DNA from 3 places in the Pseudoalteromonas mucoides genome. Region 3 is predicted to be linked to each of the others. Evidence: predicted binding sites of a transcription regulator. Region 3 holds the regulator's gene; each other region holds the start of a gene.
The links. Region 3 encodes LexA, which represses DNA repair genes until DNA is damaged. Its sites were predicted from a motif close to TACTGTATNNNNATACAGTA; they were not measured.
Positions count from the first base shown of each region.

Region 1: the regulator LexA is predicted to act here: its motif matches at 3,525-3,544, upstream of uvrD (DNA helicase II).
Region 2: the regulator LexA is predicted to act here: its motif matches at 2,363-2,382, upstream of AAEU30_RS06715 (SulA-like leucine-rich domain-containing protein).

Region 1 covers NZ_JBMMUC010000026.1:35,581-41,393, forward strand. The annotation lists gene nudE (ADP compounds hydrolase NudE) at 1-486, opposite strand, end outside; gene yrfG (GMP/IMP nucleotidase) at 549-1,199, shown strand; gene AAEU30_RS20840 (dUTP diphosphatase) at 1,196-1,819, opposite strand; gene AAEU30_RS20845 (peroxiredoxin-like family protein) at 2,046-2,570, shown strand; gene AAEU30_RS20850 (YacL family protein) at 2,609-2,977, opposite strand; gene AAEU30_RS20855 (hypothetical protein) at 3,074-3,298, opposite strand; gene uvrD (DNA helicase II) at 3,609-5,774, shown strand; gene AAEU30_RS20865 (GNAT family N-acetyltransferase) at 5,752-5,813, shown strand, end outside.
Region 2 covers NZ_JBMMUC010000004.1:327,993-333,805, forward strand. The annotation lists gene AAEU30_RS06700 (YkgJ family cysteine cluster protein) at 226-621, opposite strand; gene AAEU30_RS06705 (DUF6500 family protein) at 1,109-1,342, shown strand; gene AAEU30_RS06710 (YchJ family protein) at 1,384-1,866, opposite strand; gene AAEU30_RS06715 (SulA-like leucine-rich domain-containing protein) at 1,905-2,339, opposite strand; gene AAEU30_RS06720 (tetratricopeptide repeat protein) at 2,509-2,964, opposite strand; gene AAEU30_RS06725 (NCS2 family permease) at 3,092-4,384, shown strand; gene AAEU30_RS06730 (hypothetical protein) at 4,421-5,179, opposite strand; gene cysB (HTH-type transcriptional regulator CysB) at 5,502-5,813, shown strand, end outside.
Region 3 covers NZ_JBMMUC010000006.1:71,846-77,658, forward strand. The annotation lists gene hmpA (NO-inducible flavohemoprotein) at 1-131, shown strand, start outside; gene AAEU30_RS08525 (endonuclease) at 198-851, opposite strand; gene AAEU30_RS08530 (hypothetical protein) at 958-1,674, opposite strand; gene AAEU30_RS08535 (hypothetical protein) at 1,835-2,215, shown strand; gene AAEU30_RS08540 (PaaI family thioesterase) at 2,212-2,655, opposite strand; gene AAEU30_RS08545 (hypothetical protein) at 2,767-3,543, shown strand; gene lexA (transcriptional repressor LexA) at 3,638-4,255, shown strand; gene coxB (cytochrome c oxidase subunit II) at 4,667-5,809, shown strand; gene ctaD (cytochrome c oxidase subunit I) at 5,809-5,813, shown strand, end outside.

The DNA of each region.
Region 1 (5,813 bases), on a different contig from region 3:
TAATAATGACTGCCATTGTGTTAATGGCCACTTAACCACCACTAAGGGCTCAGGTTCATCACCTTCAAGTGTTTGTGGGTAAAGCTGCTGGGCAAATAAAATATGCATCGTGGCGTTGAAATAACTGGGCGCCATAGAGACCTTTTTAAGTGGCTCTAATTGCTCAGCACCAAAGCCAACCTCTTCTTTAAGCTCACGGTTTGCCGCTTGCTCTGGTGTTTCACCGGGATCTATTAGGCCTTTGGGGAAGCCAAGTTGATAATCGTTTGTGCCAGCACAGTACTCACGTACAAGCAGTAATTCATTATCAGCCGTTAATGGTACTATCATCACAGCACCTCGACCGCCGCCGCGGATCCGTTCGTACTGGCGTTGTTCATTATTTGAGAACTTTAAATCTAAAGACTCAACCGTAAATAAACGACTTTTAGCAACAACATTATTACTAAGTATCTGCGGTGGTGTTGGGTGCTTTTTCTGTGTCATTGGCATAAATTTGCTATCATGGCTTCTTACTACAATCATAAATCTTTTATAGAGAAATGCCTATGCTAAATTGGTCTAAAATCGATACTGTACTATTAGATATGGATGGTACTTTACTCGATCTGCATTTTGATAATCACTTTTGGCTCAACGTGATCCCTGAGCAACTTTCGATTGCGCAAAATATTAGTTTAGCCGATGCCAAAGAAGATATACATAACCGATACCAAGCTGTGCATGGGCAAATTCAGTGGTACTGCTTAGACTATTGGCAACAACAGCTTAATTTACCTATTATGGAACTTAAGCGACAAACTCAGCATTTAATTAAAGTACGCGACGACGTGCCTGCTTTTTTAACTGCCATGCGCCTAGCTGGTAAAGAACTAATATTACTAACCAATGCACACCCAGAAAGTGTAATGCTTAAATTTGAACAAACAGATATAGATAACTACTTGGATGGTGTGATCTCTACCCATCAATACGGTGTGAGTAAAGAAAGCCAAAGTTTATGGCAACAAGTGCAAGCTGATTTAGGATTTGATAAACAGCGCACATTATTTATTGATGACAGTTTGAGCGTATTAAACGTTGCAAAAGAGTTTGGAATAGGTCACTTATTGGCGGTTGCTAACCCTGATAGTAAGCAACCACACAATGAAATCGATGACTATTTAAGTATCACCGATTTTAGCAACGTACACCCTTAACTTTTAGGGTAACGGGCCTCAAGGCCTTGATATACTAGCTTAGCAAAGTCAGCTTGCTCAGTATCAAGGCTTTTTACTACTTCAACTAAGTGCTCGTTGTCTTCTTGACCATGCCATACTTTGATATAACTACCATCTTTATAGCCGTGATCTTGGCGAAAGAAGTTAAGCGTATTTTTACCGACATAACCACGATATAAATCGTCTATATTCATGCCAATTTGCGCCATACAACCGGCGAATGCTTCAGCATTAAACACTTTATCTGCAACAGCTGACGCAGCTAAAACTTCAAGGGTTTGTTTAAAGTCATCTGCTGTTTTAGGCGAACTTAGCTGCTCTTCTAGTTGTTTAGCCAACTCTAGATAACTCGTCTCTCCGTCAATGCGCAACGATAAACCGAAATGAAAAATATCCACGAGTTCAAGGATTACTTGTTCTGTATCTGGAGTCTGTTTTTTCCACCACTTCCAACCATAATGATCAAGCATCTCTGCACATTCAACCCAAATTGCGCGATTCCATTCAAAACCCTGGCTAAACCATTGCTCATGAACTTTGGTATTCATAGCGTTTTGCATTTCTAGCATCACCACTAGTTTATTTAAATTGGCAGACATGTCTCTTCCAGTTGCTATTTTTAATTGCCGTTAATAATACAGATAAATTAAGTTTGATGAAATTGTTTATCTTGCTAGTCTGTCTTGTAACTGAACGTTTAAACAATCAATAAGGGAATGAAATGCTAAAACCTATCTTACTCGCTTGCTCAATGCTCATTAGCACTGTTGTATCTGCAGCAACGGCAACCAACATCGCCAATGAAGCGGAAAAGTCAGCCCACTGATGCCAGGATTAATGGTTCCTGCTACAACATTAAAAGATAAAGATGGGAATAATGTTGATTTAAGCAAACGCTTCGCTGAGAAAACTACGGTGCTAATCGTATACCGTGGTGGCTGGTGCCCGTACTGCTCAAAGCAGTTAGCCAGCATTCAAAACATAGAACAACAAATCGCTGATTTAGGTGCGCAAATTATCGCTGTATCACCTGACAGCCCAGAAAAATTAGCTGAGAGTAAAATAGACTCACCCAATTATCAGCTACTTTCTGATGATAGCCTTACACTAAGCCAAGCGCTTGGCCTTGCATTTTATTTAGACGATAAAACAGCTACGATCTATCGTAATAAACTAGGTGTGAACTTTGTGTCGTTAGATGGCAAAGCAAAGGTGGCCCTGCCTGTACCGGCAGTATTTGTGGTTGATAAGAAGGGGCTAGTGAACTTTCAATACGCTAACCCAAACTATAAGGTGCGCTTAACTGAAAACTTACTATTAGCAGCGGTAAAGTCAGTCGCTGAACAATAAACCCCTTATGATTAATTAGCAGGGAGCCTATGCCCTGCTTATCTTCCTGAGGTAAATTCTTGCCAAGAGTTAATTAAATCAACAAAGTCTTCAAAGCCACAGCCACTGCTAAGCCCGTTTTCTTCAAGCATGAGTTCATCATCTTGATAAGCGATTAAATCTTCTGAATCTTGGTGCAATGCATGGGCTTCAAAAATAGCTTCGTCTTTATTTAAAATCAAGTCTATTTCTTGGCCTTGTAAAGTCAGCGGCTCAAAGCTGCTGGCAACTGACGCAATTAAAGCTTGCACCATGGCTATTTTATCTTTGCCGATCTCTTCATTTAACCAGCGGCCAATCACTGCGTGTTCACTGCTAATTTTAATACGCAACCCGCTGATAGGGTCACGTATAAATTGATATTCCATAATTATAGTCCAGTACTACTTATGCGAAGAATTATAACAAAAGCCAGATACAAAAATAGCGCTATAAAGCGCTATTTTTATCTTTCGGTAAACCTACTACCGGTAGGTTCTAAAACGTGCGGCATCAATGATCGCCCACAAATGAAATATTGCACCTATGATAGGAGGGATAACTAAAAACCATAGCGCATAACCGCCAAAAACAATTATTGCGAAAACAAGAGCTGCCAAAATTCGCCCTTGTACTAGCTGCCCTAGACCTGGAAAAAATATATTACAAATTGCTGCGATTACATTACCGCCTGAACCTTGCTCTGCCATGTTAACCTCAATTATTAATTTGATTTTCTTATTAGATACCTACACACTTCATGCCAACTATTTAATTCATTAATAATCAACGATTTAAAAAGATACTGACAAATAGAGACTACTCTCAAATCGTGGTTTTTACTAAATATCAGTCAAATTGGCTACAGCAAATATTGTTTACAACAATAGCTTAGCTAAAAAGCCTTGAGAATAAAATAAAGAACATTTTAAAATTAACTGTTTATAAAAACAGTATTTTATTTAGCCTAACAAAAACACCTGTTATACTGCCTGCAATATTGATTGAAAAGGCGTGATGATGGACGTTTCAGAATTACTCGATGGCTTAAATGACAAACAACGGGATGCCGTAGCTGCTCCACTGCAAAATATGCTGGTGCTCGCAGGCGCAGGCTCTGGTAAAACTCGAGTATTAGTTCATCGTATTGCGTGGTTAATGCAAGTAGAGCAAGCATCGCCTTACAGCATTTTCGCGGTAACGTTTACCAATAAAGCAGCAAAAGAAATGCGCTCTCGAGTTGAAGAAACACTCGGCGCACCAGTCGGCGGCATGTGGATTGGTACATTCCATGGTTTATCGCACCGCATTTTACGCGCACATCACCGTGAAGCCAATTTACCTGAAGCATTTCAAATTTTAGATTCCGACGACCAACTAAGAATGATCAAACGCTTATTAAAAGCGATGAACATTGATGATAAAAAATGGCCTGCTAAACAGTTTGGTTGGTACATCAGCGCGAAAAAGGATGAAGGCCTACGTCCAAAAGACATTCAGGCTTATGATATCAATGAGCAAATGATGCTTAAGGTTTATACCGCTTATCAGGAGGCCTGCGATCGTGCCGGTTTGGTTGATTTTGCCGAAATTCTACTGCGTAGTTTTGAAGTCTTAAAAAATAACCCAACCTTACTGCGCCATTATCAACAGCGCTTTGCCCACATGTTAGTGGATGAGTTCCAAGATACCAACACCATTCAATATGCATGGCTTAAGCTACTTGCTGGCGATACCAATAGCATTATGATTGTTGGTGATGATGATCAAAGTATTTATGGTTGGCGTGGTGCAAAAATTGAAAACATCAAACGTTTCTTAACTGATTTTGAAGCCGAAACAATCCGCCTTGAACAAAACTACCGATCAACAGCCACTATTCTTAAAGCATCCAATGCGTTGATTCAAAACAACTCAGACCGTATGGGTAAAAGCTTGTGGACTGATGGCAACGAAGGTGAGCCAATCTCTATCTATGCCGCGTTTAACGAATTAGATGAAGCACGTTTTGTTAGCAGTAAACTACGTAGTTGGCTTAATGCGGGTAATGCATTACAAGATGCGGCTATTTTATATCGTAGTAATGCGCAATCGCGGGTACTTGAAGAAGCCATGTTACAAGAAGGCTTAAAATACCGTATTTATGGCGGTATGCGATTCTTCGAACGTCAAGAGATCAAAGACGCACTGGCTTATTTACGCCTTGTAGGTAACCGTCAAGATGATGCTGCATTTGAACGTGTCATCAACACGCCTGCCCGCGGTATTGGTGATAAAACCCTAAGTCACATACGTGATTGTGCTCGTGCTGAGTCGTTACCTCTTTGGTATGCAGCTAAAGCAGTTGTTGAACAACAGCATTTATCTGGCCGTGCAGCCAGCGTTGTTAGTAAGTTTGTTGAATTGGTTGAACATATAGAAGAAAAAATTGGCGACCTTACACTTGAAGAGCAAGCCAAGTACGCAATTCAAACATCGGGCTTAATGGCCATGTACCAAGCCGAAAAGGGCGAGAAAGGCCGTGCCCGAGTAGAAAACTTAGAAGAGCTTATTAGCGCGTGTGGTCAGTACGAATTACCCGAAGACGAAGAGTTTAGTTCACCACTGCAAGGCTTTTTAGCCTACACCTCGCTTGAATCAGGTGATGGCCAAGCAGAAGAACATGAAGACGCTGTGCAAATGATGACACTTCACTCAGCAAAAGGTTTAGAGTTCCCGTTGGTATTTATGGTGGGTGTTGAAGAAGGCATGTTCCCTTCTCAACAGAGTAATGAAGAATCTGGCCGTTTAGAAGAAGAGCGCCGCCTGTGTTATGTAGGCATGACACGTGCAATGGAAAAGCTTTATATTAGCCATGCCGAAAGCCGCCGTTTATACGGCCAAGAAAAATACCACAGCCCGTCACGCTTTTTACGTGAAATGCCTGAAGATTGTGTTGAAGAAATCCGCATTAAAACTCAGGTCTCTCGTCCACCTGCAGCAGGGCGCTTTAGCTCATCAGTTAGCCATGCAGCATTTGAAGATAGCGGCTTTAATTTAGGCCAACGTGTTGTACATGCAAAGTTTGGTATTGGTACTGTGTTAAATTACGAAGGTGCTGGTGCTCAATCACGAGTGCAAGTGAACTTTGACGATGTAGGCAGTAAATGGCTAGTAACCCAATATGCACGACTTCAAGCAATTTAACACTGAGCTAAACAAAGTATTATCACAACTTGCCTATGC
Region 2 (5,813 bases), on a different contig from region 3:
CTTAGTTAAAGCATAGTTAGTGCCAGTTATTTAAAATGTATACAATACAGCATGTTACTTTTTTGTTAATTCGAATGGGCAATGAAATCTACCAATAATGGATCATTAAGACATAATGTGTGCTTTAAACTGGTGCATATTTAATCATTAAATTTTTCTTATAAAATTAAAAGGGAGGTTTAGGTATGTTGAGATATTTTTAGCACGTATTACTTAATGTCAATATCAACGTTTAGGGCGGCTATCAAGCATAATAAAATCTAGTTTGGTTTGTGCTCTTTTGTAATTTTTTAAATCACTGACTTCGATCATTTCACATTCATCAGCAACCATTTCGGTTATTAAACTAGGGTAGTGTTGGCAATCTTCTGGCCTGTCTAAGTAGATGCTGCAGGTATATTTATTGGTGGCGTGAGGATCACTTTTAGGTGCTATTTCGAGAAATGGGCATTGTGTGAGTTTTTCGCCTGATTGTGGGTCATGCCATATTTGATTATCTTTAACGAATGCAAAAATATCGGGGTTGAAGAGCTCCCATAAATCAATTTCTTCTTGTGTGGCATTAAGGTCACCACCGCCATATTTAATACAGCATTTACCACATTGATTACATGCTTTCATGTTTTACATTGGTTGTAATAGCTTTACTTTACTATACAGTAATTATGTCCAATGCCGCCAAGAAATGTTTGATACAAGCAGCTTTAAATTTAGTGTAGATATAAGCGATTAACCAGTTTGCAGAAGGTCAGCCTCATGGTCATTCTGTTCTAGCCATTGTATAGCTTGTTCAATATCAGTAAAAACAGCTGCAGTGCTTTTAAAAATATCTTTTATGATTTGTTTTTGTAATGAGTTACACACTACAACTGCGGTAGCTGTGCAACCATGTGCTATATACCAATCATAAATCAGTTTACCCGCGGTAACACTTCAGGTGTGCCTAGTACTTCTAGTTCCCAGCTCCCAAGACGTTCCCAGTTTCATACTTGTCTTATTTATCTTAACCTATGGATATAAGAAAAGTTTAATTCATATATAATTAATCACATAATAACCCAGCTGCAAGGGTGTAGTCGTGTTTGTTAAATTAAGGGGGTTACTAGGTATGCGTACAGAGCTAAGAAACCGCATTATAGAGGTATGTGATAAGAAAATAGCAGCAAAAGGCGATGAGGTAGGTTTATCTTTTTATGCTTTTTTTGCCAATAAAAATAATGAGCCAGAACTACTAATGGAAGTTGCAAGTTGGTGGATACAAACACATCAGTTAGACCACTTTGTGAAAGCTCACATAATAAAAGATATGATTTTAGCTGAGCAAGTAGTAAGGCAGGCTTAAATTCTGCCATTACTTTAAACAAGTGTCGTGGTTGTTTATTACTACGAGCTTACATGACACTTTTTATATTTTTTACCACTGCCACATGGGCACTCATCGTTACGACCGACTTTAATATCGGTAGTGGGAAATATATCACCATCTAAGTAGCGCCATAGCCCCTCTTCTTTTACAAATCGTGACTTTTCGTGCAACTGGCAATATAAATTTTGATAAAAATAGCTTACACAAAACTCGACGACCCCTGTTTGCTCACCGTGTTCAGCGGCCATTACATCTAGGTTACTGAAACGACAGCTATTAGCAAAGTCAGCTATTTCTTTAACTGGGTTTTCGGGTTGTTTTTCTTTTGCGTATGTTTGATAAACGTATTTGGCATTTTTTAGAGCATAAGCTACGTAACGCGAGCGCATAAGTTGCTCTGGCGATGTTGCCTGTGCTGAACCAGCATGTAGCTTTTCACAGCAGTCAGCATAACTCAGCTTACTATTGCACAAGCAAAGGCTTTGCGTGAGTGAGGTCATTATGTTTTACCTGTTAGATAAAACGATATTTTAACAGCTTACTGAGCTAATGCTAACTCACTTGGCTGTTTCGTTTTAGTAAAACAATATAATTTTGCGCTAGTGTGCTCTAAATTGATTGATAAATCAGCAAGCTGATTATCCTTTACTATATCAGTCCAGGTGATCACTGCGGCAAAGTTACCATTATGAAGTGCAGAATTTAATACATACTCTAAGTTAACCAAGTGCTTTTGTCTGATCACTAATAGCTTTGAGGTATCAATTGAGCAAGAGTCTAGCAATGCTTTACTTGGTACATGGTCAGGTGCAATTAAAAGGGTCCACGCATTTTGACTGTTGTAATGGTGAAGCACTTTTAATAATTCAAAAGTTGCAGATATCTCATCTTCAATTTGAATTAAATTGACGGCTGCACTTTGATTATCTTGTTGGTAGCTTTTAACAGTTCTTACGGTAATAGGCTGTAACATAACTTTCACTCACTGGTTGTTTATACAGTATGTGTATACAGTAGTTTATACAGTTGTTTTGCGCAAGTGCTTTTTGCTATTTTTTAATCAACTTTTTTGTTTTAAATGAACGGAAATATATAATCACATTAAATATCAGTGGTTTATGTTTTTTGTGGTTAAGCTCATATTAAGGAGCTGCTGGGATTAAGTGATTAAATTGTTGCTGGTGAATTTGTTCATACAGTGTTGCCGCATAACATTTTGCATCTTGAAAGCGCTTTGTTGTCAGGTGTTTTCTCAAATCAGTTAGCGCTGTTGTAGCAGGTTCATACCCTTGACTACTTGCAAGGCTAAGCCAAACCGCACCATGAAATACACTTTGTGGTACGCCTTGGCCTTTTATAAAAAACAAGCCTAGGTAAAATTGCGCACGATGATTACCTGCCATGGCTGCAAGTCTCATCCACTTTGCTGCAAGGGGAGGTTGGTCGTTTTTTAAATAATATAATGCTTTGGTAACGACATTGTCGGGAGTATCTGCTTTACCCTCATTTTGTACCGTATTAGTCGGTTGAGTAATAAAGGATAAAACATTATTTAGTTGTTGCTCTAAGTCCAGCCCGCTTGGAGATGTATCTGTCATAATACCACGCATGTTATTGTTTTCATTCACAGCATAAGTTTAGTCTAATACAAGGTAATTTGTCCTGTTATTCGTAAAATCTATGGTAAAATTACGTAATTATTCATTTGTTAGCTGAAATTTTATTATGCTTGATGCGCTATTCAAGATCAAAGCTCATGATTCGACCGTTCGTCGGGAGTGTATTGCGGGCTTAACTACGTTTATCACCATGGTTTATATTGTTTTTGTAAACCCTGCCATGTTAGCAGAAGCAGGGATGGATCAAGGTGCTGCATTTGTAGCAACCTGTATTGCTGCGGCTATTGGTTGCTTTATTATGGGCTTTTGGGCTAACTACCCGTTAGCGCTTGCCCCTGGTATGGGGCTCAATGCCTTTTTTACCTACGGCGTTGTTTTAGGCATGGGGTATACTTGGCAAGCAGCATTAGGTGCGGTGTTTATGTCAGGCTGTATCTTCTTGTTTTTAAGTTTGTTCAAAGTAAGGGAGTGGATAATCAACGCGATCCCTCTGGTGCTCAAACAAGCAATTGCCACCGGGATTGGTGCGTTCCTCGCGTTAATAGCCCTTAAAAATGCAGGTATTATTGTAGCGAGTCCCGCTACATTAGTTCAGTTGGGTGATATTACTGCTGCAGGTCCGTTGTTAGCTATCTTTAGCTTTTTCATTATTGCTGCATTACTTTATCGTGACTTCAAAAGTGGTGTATTAATCAGTATTTTAGCGGTTACCTTAATTGCGCTTGGTTTAGGGCTAGTAGAATACCACGGCGTTGTGTCAATGCCTCCTTCTATAGCACCTACTTTTATGCAGTTAGATTTTGCAGCTGCGTTTGAGCTTTCAATGCTCAGTGTGATCTTTGCATTTTTGTTTGTTGATTTATTTGATACCTCAGGCACGCTTGTAGCTGTTACACAAAAAGCAGGACTTGCGGATGAAAAGGGTAACATGCCACGTTTGGGCCGTGCATTAAGTGCTGATAGTACGGCAACAATTGCAGGCTCAATGTTAGGCACGTCAACAACTACCTCTTATATTGAATCTGTTGCCGGTGTATCTGTTGGTGGTCGAACAGGGTTAACGGCTGTAGTAGTGGGTATCTGCTTTTTATTAATGATGTTCTTTGCACCGCTTGCGCAAATGGTGCCAGCCTATGCGACCGCTGGAGCAATCTTATATGTCGCGGTACTAATGCTACAAAATTTAAAGTTTGTAAATTGGGATGATATGACAGACGCTATACCAGTAAGTGTGGTATTGCTGATGACACCATTAACGTTTTCAATTGCGCATGGTATTGCATTGGGTTTTATTTCATACACAGCGGTAAAGGTGTTATGCGGTAAGCGTGATGAGGTAAGTATCAGTGTGTGGATTTTAACGGCGATGTTTGTCATTAAATTTGCGTTTTTATCCTAGTTTAAACTAATAAAATACAACCAAAGAAAAAGTGAGTTACCACTTTTTCTTTGGTGCAAAAAGTACATCTAAGTCGTCTTGCTCTTGTTCTGTTTTCTTTTTTAAAGCTGTTGCGTTGGATGCTTTTAGCTCGGTACTTATTGCTTCTAAATAACCTTCGAGTTCTTGTTTTTTTGAATTGATGTAATCATCACTATAAGCGACAGCCGACACAGTGGCGTAGGCTTTTTCAAAGTATTGACGAGCAGAGCCCACCATATTTGCCGAGCGTGCTGATATACCGCGTTTAATTTGGCTTTCGATATTTATTCTCAGTTGTAGTTTTTCTAAACGTTTATCTTCTGCTACGAATACTTGGCTATCTACTTTACCTTTGCCATGCTCTGAACGTAAAACCGCTCTTAATTTTTTAATTCCTTGGATAAGCGTGATTAATTGTTTATCGCTATCAGGTAATGCGAGGTTTTCCGAGTTACTGGCATCTACAGGGTCTGACATACGTGTTTTTGCTTCATTTAAGCGGTTTTTTAGCTCTTTTGAGGTCGGTGATAATTGCACCATAGCTGTGAGTGCATCATATATACGGCGTTGAATTACGCGGTAGGCGTTTTCTGACATTGGGATATTGGCGCTATTGAGCAATATATCTTCAGATTCTTCTATGATCTTTTTTTGCTTTGTGAGCTCTTTTCGGCGCTCAGTTTCTTGTTTCTCTTTATGTTGTTGTACCGCACTTACCCATAAGGCAATAACAATCAGTGCAACTATCAACATAATAATAATAGAAACGATCATGGTTTAGGTCTCTGGTTTTATAAGCTAATAATTTTTATCTTACATTAAATATATGCTAACAGGGTAGTTTTGCGCGGCTTGTGACAAATAAAAATGTCTTTCTCATTATTTATAACTATAAAAATGCATTTTTTGCTTTTTCGTCAGCTTATCTTGTAAAAAGATGGCTACCTCATATCGAGCGTTTGTGCTAGCCTAAGGACAATAATCTTATAAATAATGGTCGGTTTAGTCTTTTTATTCTAAATATTAGAAATAAAACTTGGCTTGGCGTGCTTCAACATTTATAAATAAGCAGTATAACAACACTAAAAATGTAGCTATGAAATTACAACAACTCAGATACATCGTCGAAGTCCAAAATCATAAACTAAATGTGTCAGCAACTGCTGAGAGCTTATTTACTTCTCAGCCTGGTATTTCAAAGCAAGTGCGCATGTTAGAAGATGAGTTGGGTGTACAAATTTTTGGTCGAAGTGGTAAGCACTTAACTCATGTGACCAGCGCCGGTAATGAGATAATTAATATCTCTCGTGAGATCCTATCTAAAGTTGAAGGGATTAAAGCGGTTGCGAATGAGCATACACTTCCTGATCAAGGTAAGTTAAATATTGCGACTACTCATACGCAAGCA
Region 3 (5,813 bases):
TTGGAGGTGGGGATTTCTACATCTGTGGCCCAACTGGTTTTATGGCTGTCATTAAACAGCAGCTACTCGACCTTGGCGTGGATACCGCACGTATTCATTATGAGGTGTTTGGTCCACACCAAGATATTTAATCACAAAATTAAATACAGGTTTTAAGTAACAGGCGCGCAATGCGCCTTTTTATACTTTTTGGCTGTTTAAAGTACAGTATTACTGCCTTTCGCTATCATCGCTTGGTTTTGCCATGCTTTAAATAACTGCTGTTGTTTATTCGATATTTTTAGTCCGTAGGTTTTTTGCATGTAAAAATAAGCATCTGCAATACGTTTGCGTGAATAGGCAGGTGGTTCAACTACCCGTTGTTTAAAATTCACTTTTACTTGGCAGCTACCATATTGAGTGGCGTTACCTGCAACCATACCAAAACGATAATTCGATCTATCTGCGTTAATTTCACCAATTGCTGGGGCTAGATTATTAATATCAGCTTCCATTTTTCTAAATTGTTCACTGGTTTTCACGCAGTTTTTACGTCCGCCATTTTGCCAGCATTGTAACTGATGACCGAACTCCCACGCTGGTACTATATGCTCCCACTCAATACGAACAGCACGTGCATTAGGTTTACCTGAGCGCGTAACCGCATTACGAGGTTTATAGCCGCATGCTGAAGGGTCGGGTATTAATTTTTTACCTTGGCGTTTTATATCGCAGCCACAGTAAATGCTTTTGGCATCGCTTGGTAACGTTTTTATTAAATGCCTTTTCGCTGTTGAAAAGCGAGTGAACTGCTCGCTGTGAAGGTTAAAACTTACAAGGGAAATAACTAACGCAATAATAAAATAGGGCATTTCCAATCACTTATGTGAACTACAGGAAATGCAATTTTAGAGTGATTAGTCTATAGGGTAAATCGGTTAAATGGGCTAAGTTGCCTAAAATGCAATAATCAGGGAGTTAATTACTCAGCTTTTTGCGTTTATGACGACGAAGACGAATATTTTGCAGTAACAAAGTGATACCTGTGAGGCAGAACAGCACACTGGTTGCCGAAAAGCTAATCAACAAGGGATTATTAAAATCCTCTCGTTCATCGTAGTCCATGATGTGTAACATCCAGAAAAAGTCAAAAATCCGCCAAATAGTGCTACGAACAGTGATAACTTTGCCGCTATCAGCCCACAAATACAAGGTTGTATTAAAACTATCATCGAAACTAACTTGCCAAATATTCTTTTTATAGCCTATTTCTCTTGGGCCCATGTCGAGTTTAGTCGCTGCATTTACTTTAGCGTCGATTAATAAGTGAGCTTGTGCATTAGCAATTATTTGCGCTTTACTTGGCGTAATGAAAGGACGGCCTGTTAAGCCGTTAAAATTGTGCTCTTCATTTTCACTCGTCACAGTAATAATAGGTGTTGTTAAAAAGTGTGTGTAATTTATTTGTATCGGCTGTGCCACCTGAGAAACAATATTATCGAGTGATGTAGGGTAGTCGACTTGCGTAAATGGGTTCTCAAGGGAGCGCAATGCTAAATGTTTGCCATGCACTTTATCGAGAGGAATAGCACTCATCACTAAACCACCTAACAGCCATGCAAAGATTTGTAGTGCGAGTATGTAACCAAGCCATTTATGAATTTTTCGTGCATGCTTGAAAATGCGTTTGTTCATTACTTACTCATTTATTGTTATTTTTCAGTGCGATATTTTATAGGTTAGGGGGCTTTTGCCAATGTGGCAAATTGTCGCAGGTAATAGATGATTTGGTATATATACAAATTTAGGTTAAAGTTTGCGGTGTATTTAACATGGGTTAAGGGTAAAGCTACAAATGTCGGAAATTCAATTTTTAAACGTAGATCTAGAGCTTGAGTCTAAACAAGATATTAGTGCGCTAGTGGCTGACTTAAAAAAAATTGCCACAGTTTTACATTATGACCACGATGAATATCGTCAATTAGCGCGTGTAGAAGCAAATATTGAGGTATCTACACCGGATAAAGCGATTAATCACTTATGTGAGTTAATAGAATCATGCTCACGTAATGCATTAAAACAGTGGTTGTCGTGTTCTCGGCGTACATTTGATATTGGCTTTGAGTCGGGTACTTCACCGAAATGCTTTAATCAAGCACTGCAAGCAGATACTCTGCTTAGAATATCTGCAATTGGTGCGGGTGTTGAAATAACGATTTACCCTATCGAAAGCTAATTTTTACGTTCAACCACTGCTGCGGTCATTCTTGATACGCAGCATAGCTCGTTGCGGCTATTTGTTATTTTAATTTCCCACACTGAAGTACGCCTACCTAAATGAATAGGCTTTGCTATTGCGGTTAAAGTTCCATTGCGTGAAGCTTTTAAGTGATTGGCGTTGATTTCTTGGCCTACACAATAGAACTTCGTAAAATCAACCACAAAGTTTGCAGCATAACTGGCAACCGTTTCGGCAAGTACGACATTGGCACCGCCATGTACCATGCCCATAGGGTTATGATGCTGAGGTATTGCGGGCATAGTGGCCACTAGGTAGTCATCGCCAATTTCGCTAATTTCAATACCCATTGTTTTCATTAATGTGCCTTGGCCATTAATGCCCTCATCAAGTTGTTTACACTGTTCTAAGGTGATTGGTTGATACCAAATAGTCATGGAATGTCCTCAATTGAAAATTTAAAAACTAGTCTACACTTTTGTACACTTTCCTACAGTTAAGATCATCAAAATAGCTAAAATGTACCTAATATTACATCTTAGGAACACATGATGAAAAAAGGAATAATGCTGTTAATTAGCTGCTTATCGATATCCAGCTATGCAGATATCAACCATCAAGTTGATCTCGGATTTACAGATTTAAGTGGCTTGGATAAAGCGTTTTTAGGTGCAAGGTACCGTTATTTTAGTGATGACTTAAATGCCTTATCGGGCCCTCAGGAGTTGAAAAGCCATTTGCATCGAGTGAGTAATGTCGCTATCGGCGGGTTTGCTAATGATAACCTGTATTATATTACCAGTGATGCGACTTATTATTGGCAGCATGGCGTTATTTTAGCGGCTGGTGTACAGCATGTGGATGATGATAGCGGTATTTGGCAATCAGATAGTTCTTTGCTCAATGCATCGATAGGTAATCAAATAAACGATCAATTGCAAATTGGCTTAACTGCTTTTTATAGTCGGGTGGAAGAAACACGTCACTTTTATCCAAGCGAGGAGCTAACTTCGGTTGAGTGGAGTTATGCGCCTTACATTCGCTGGACTAATATCAATAATAATCAAGGCTGGGATATAGAGGCAAAGCAATTAGCAGGACGGTATCGTTACATCCAAGGCCGAGCAGCGTATTACGTTAATCAAGACTGGTCTGTTGGCGTAGTTGCTAACGTACATGGGCGAGGCGATCGAGATGATAATTATGAGATACAAACACAGTATTGGTTTAATGAACATATAGCGTTGAAGTTTGGTTTAGGCTCATCTTTGAAATCTGATGATGGTTTAAATAGCGCCACTTTATTGCTGAATACCAGATGGTAATCAAGAAGGGTCAAAGCTAGCGAATTTAAAATTTGCGATTTTCAAATAACTGTATATACTCACAGTTAAATGTACTGTATGGAAAACCAGTTGTATGCGCCCATTAACGAATCGTCAAGCCCAAATTCTTGAATTAATCAAAGTGTTTATCAAAGATACTGGCATGCCACCTACGCGTGCTGAAATTGCGCAAACTTTAGGTTTCAAAAGCGCTAATGCTGCCGAAGAGCACTTAAAAGCACTGGCTAAAAAAGGTGTTATTAAAATGAAGCCGGGTGCAAGCCGCGGTATTCAGCTGGTGGAAGAAGATGAGCCAGAGCAGCTCGGATTACCATTAATAGGCCGAGTAGCAGCGGGTGAACCTATCTTGGCGCAACAACATGTTGAAAGCCATTGCCAGATTGACCCTTTAATGTTCAAGCCTGCCGCTGATTTTTTATTGCGTGTACAAGGTATGAGTATGAAAGATATTGGCATTATGGATGGTGATTTACTTGCGGTGCATAAAACTCAAGTTGCTGAAAACGGCCAAGTAGTGGTAGCGCGTGTTGATGATGATGTAACTGTAAAGCGCCTAGAAAAAGCCGGTCGCAAAGTATTGTTGCACGCCGAAAATGAAGAGTTTTCTGCAATTGAAGTAGACTTAGAGCATGAGTCTTTTAATATTGAAGGGCTTGCAGTCGGTGTGATCCGTAATGCTGATTGGATGTAAACCTATTTTGCACCAAATTGGTGATATTTGGTGCTTTCACTTTTATATTTTTATTTAACTGCTAGTTTTAGCACTTGTCTGTAGCTACTAAAGCTCTATATAAGCTAGATACCTCCTGCTTTTAGCCATTTCTTTCCTCACCTGAATTTAAAATAACGCGCTGATTTTGTATTGTTATTTTTGCACCAAAATAGAATTTTATTTGCACTAAAACTTGCTAATTGTTCATTTTTTAACTAATTGGTTAATACACTGTGTTAACGACTGATCTTTTGGGGCCTTGCTGCAATTTATTGTTGCATGCGAAGAGATTAATTTAACCAGTTACAATAAAAATAACGAATTGGCGCGAAAAAAAGCAGTGCCGCCTTTTCGCTTTGCGTTAGCAATAGCATCAAAAGGAGCCGTCACATGGGTAAACTGAGCTCTACCTTGTGCCTTATATTATTTATGCTGCCGCAGCAATTATTGGCCAATAGCCAATTTAATATGCGCGAAGGTGTAACCGATATAAGTAATAATGTTTATCAACTGCACATGACAATATTTATAATTTGTTGTGTGATTGGGGTGATTGTATTTGCCGTTATGTTTTGGGCTTTAATACATCACCGCAAATCAAAAGGGGCTATTCCTGCCCAATTCCATGAAAGCACCAAGGTTGAGATACTTTGGACTGCGATTCCGTTTGTCATTCTAATTGCAATGGCAGTGCCTGCGACAAAAACCTTAATTGCGATGGAAGATGCCAGCAAAGCTGACATTACCATTAAAGTGACAGGTTCTCAGTGGAAGTGGCATTATGAATATATGGGTGAAGACGTTAGTTTTTATTCAATATTATCTACACCGAGCGAACAAATTGCCAACCAGGCCGATAAAACAGATACCTACCTACTCGAGGTAGATAAACCTCTCGTTCTACCAATCAATAAGAAAATTCGCTTTTTAATGACCTCAGATGATGTGATTCACTCTTGGTGGGTGCCTGATTTTGCAGTTAAGAAAGATGCGAACCCTGGGTTTATTAACGAAACATGGACCAAAATTAACGAAGAGGGCATTTACCGTGGCCAGTGTGCCGAACTATGCGGTAAAGACCATGGCTTTATGCCTGTGGTTGTTGAGGCAAAGTCTGAGCAAGATTTTGTTAATTGGTTAGCCGACGCTAAACAGGCTAAACAAAAAGCGGCTGCCGCAGATGCTGCATTGATGGATCAAACCTTACCTAAAGAAGAGTTAATGACCTTAGGTGAACAAGTTTATATGGCCAGCTGTGCAGCGTGCCATCAACCTACCGGTATGGGTTTACCCGGCGTCTTCCCTGCGCTTAAAAATAGCCCTGTGGTATTGGGAGATGTTAATGAGCATATTGATGTCGTAGTTCATGGCCGCCCGGGCACTGCAATGCAAGCATTTGTAAAACAACTATCGATAAAGCAACTTGCGGCGGTTGTTACCTATAAGCGTAATGCATGGGGTAATGACACGGGTGATGTGGTTCAACCTAGCCAAATTCAGGCTTTGATTGATGCAACTGCGGAGGCTAAGTAATGAG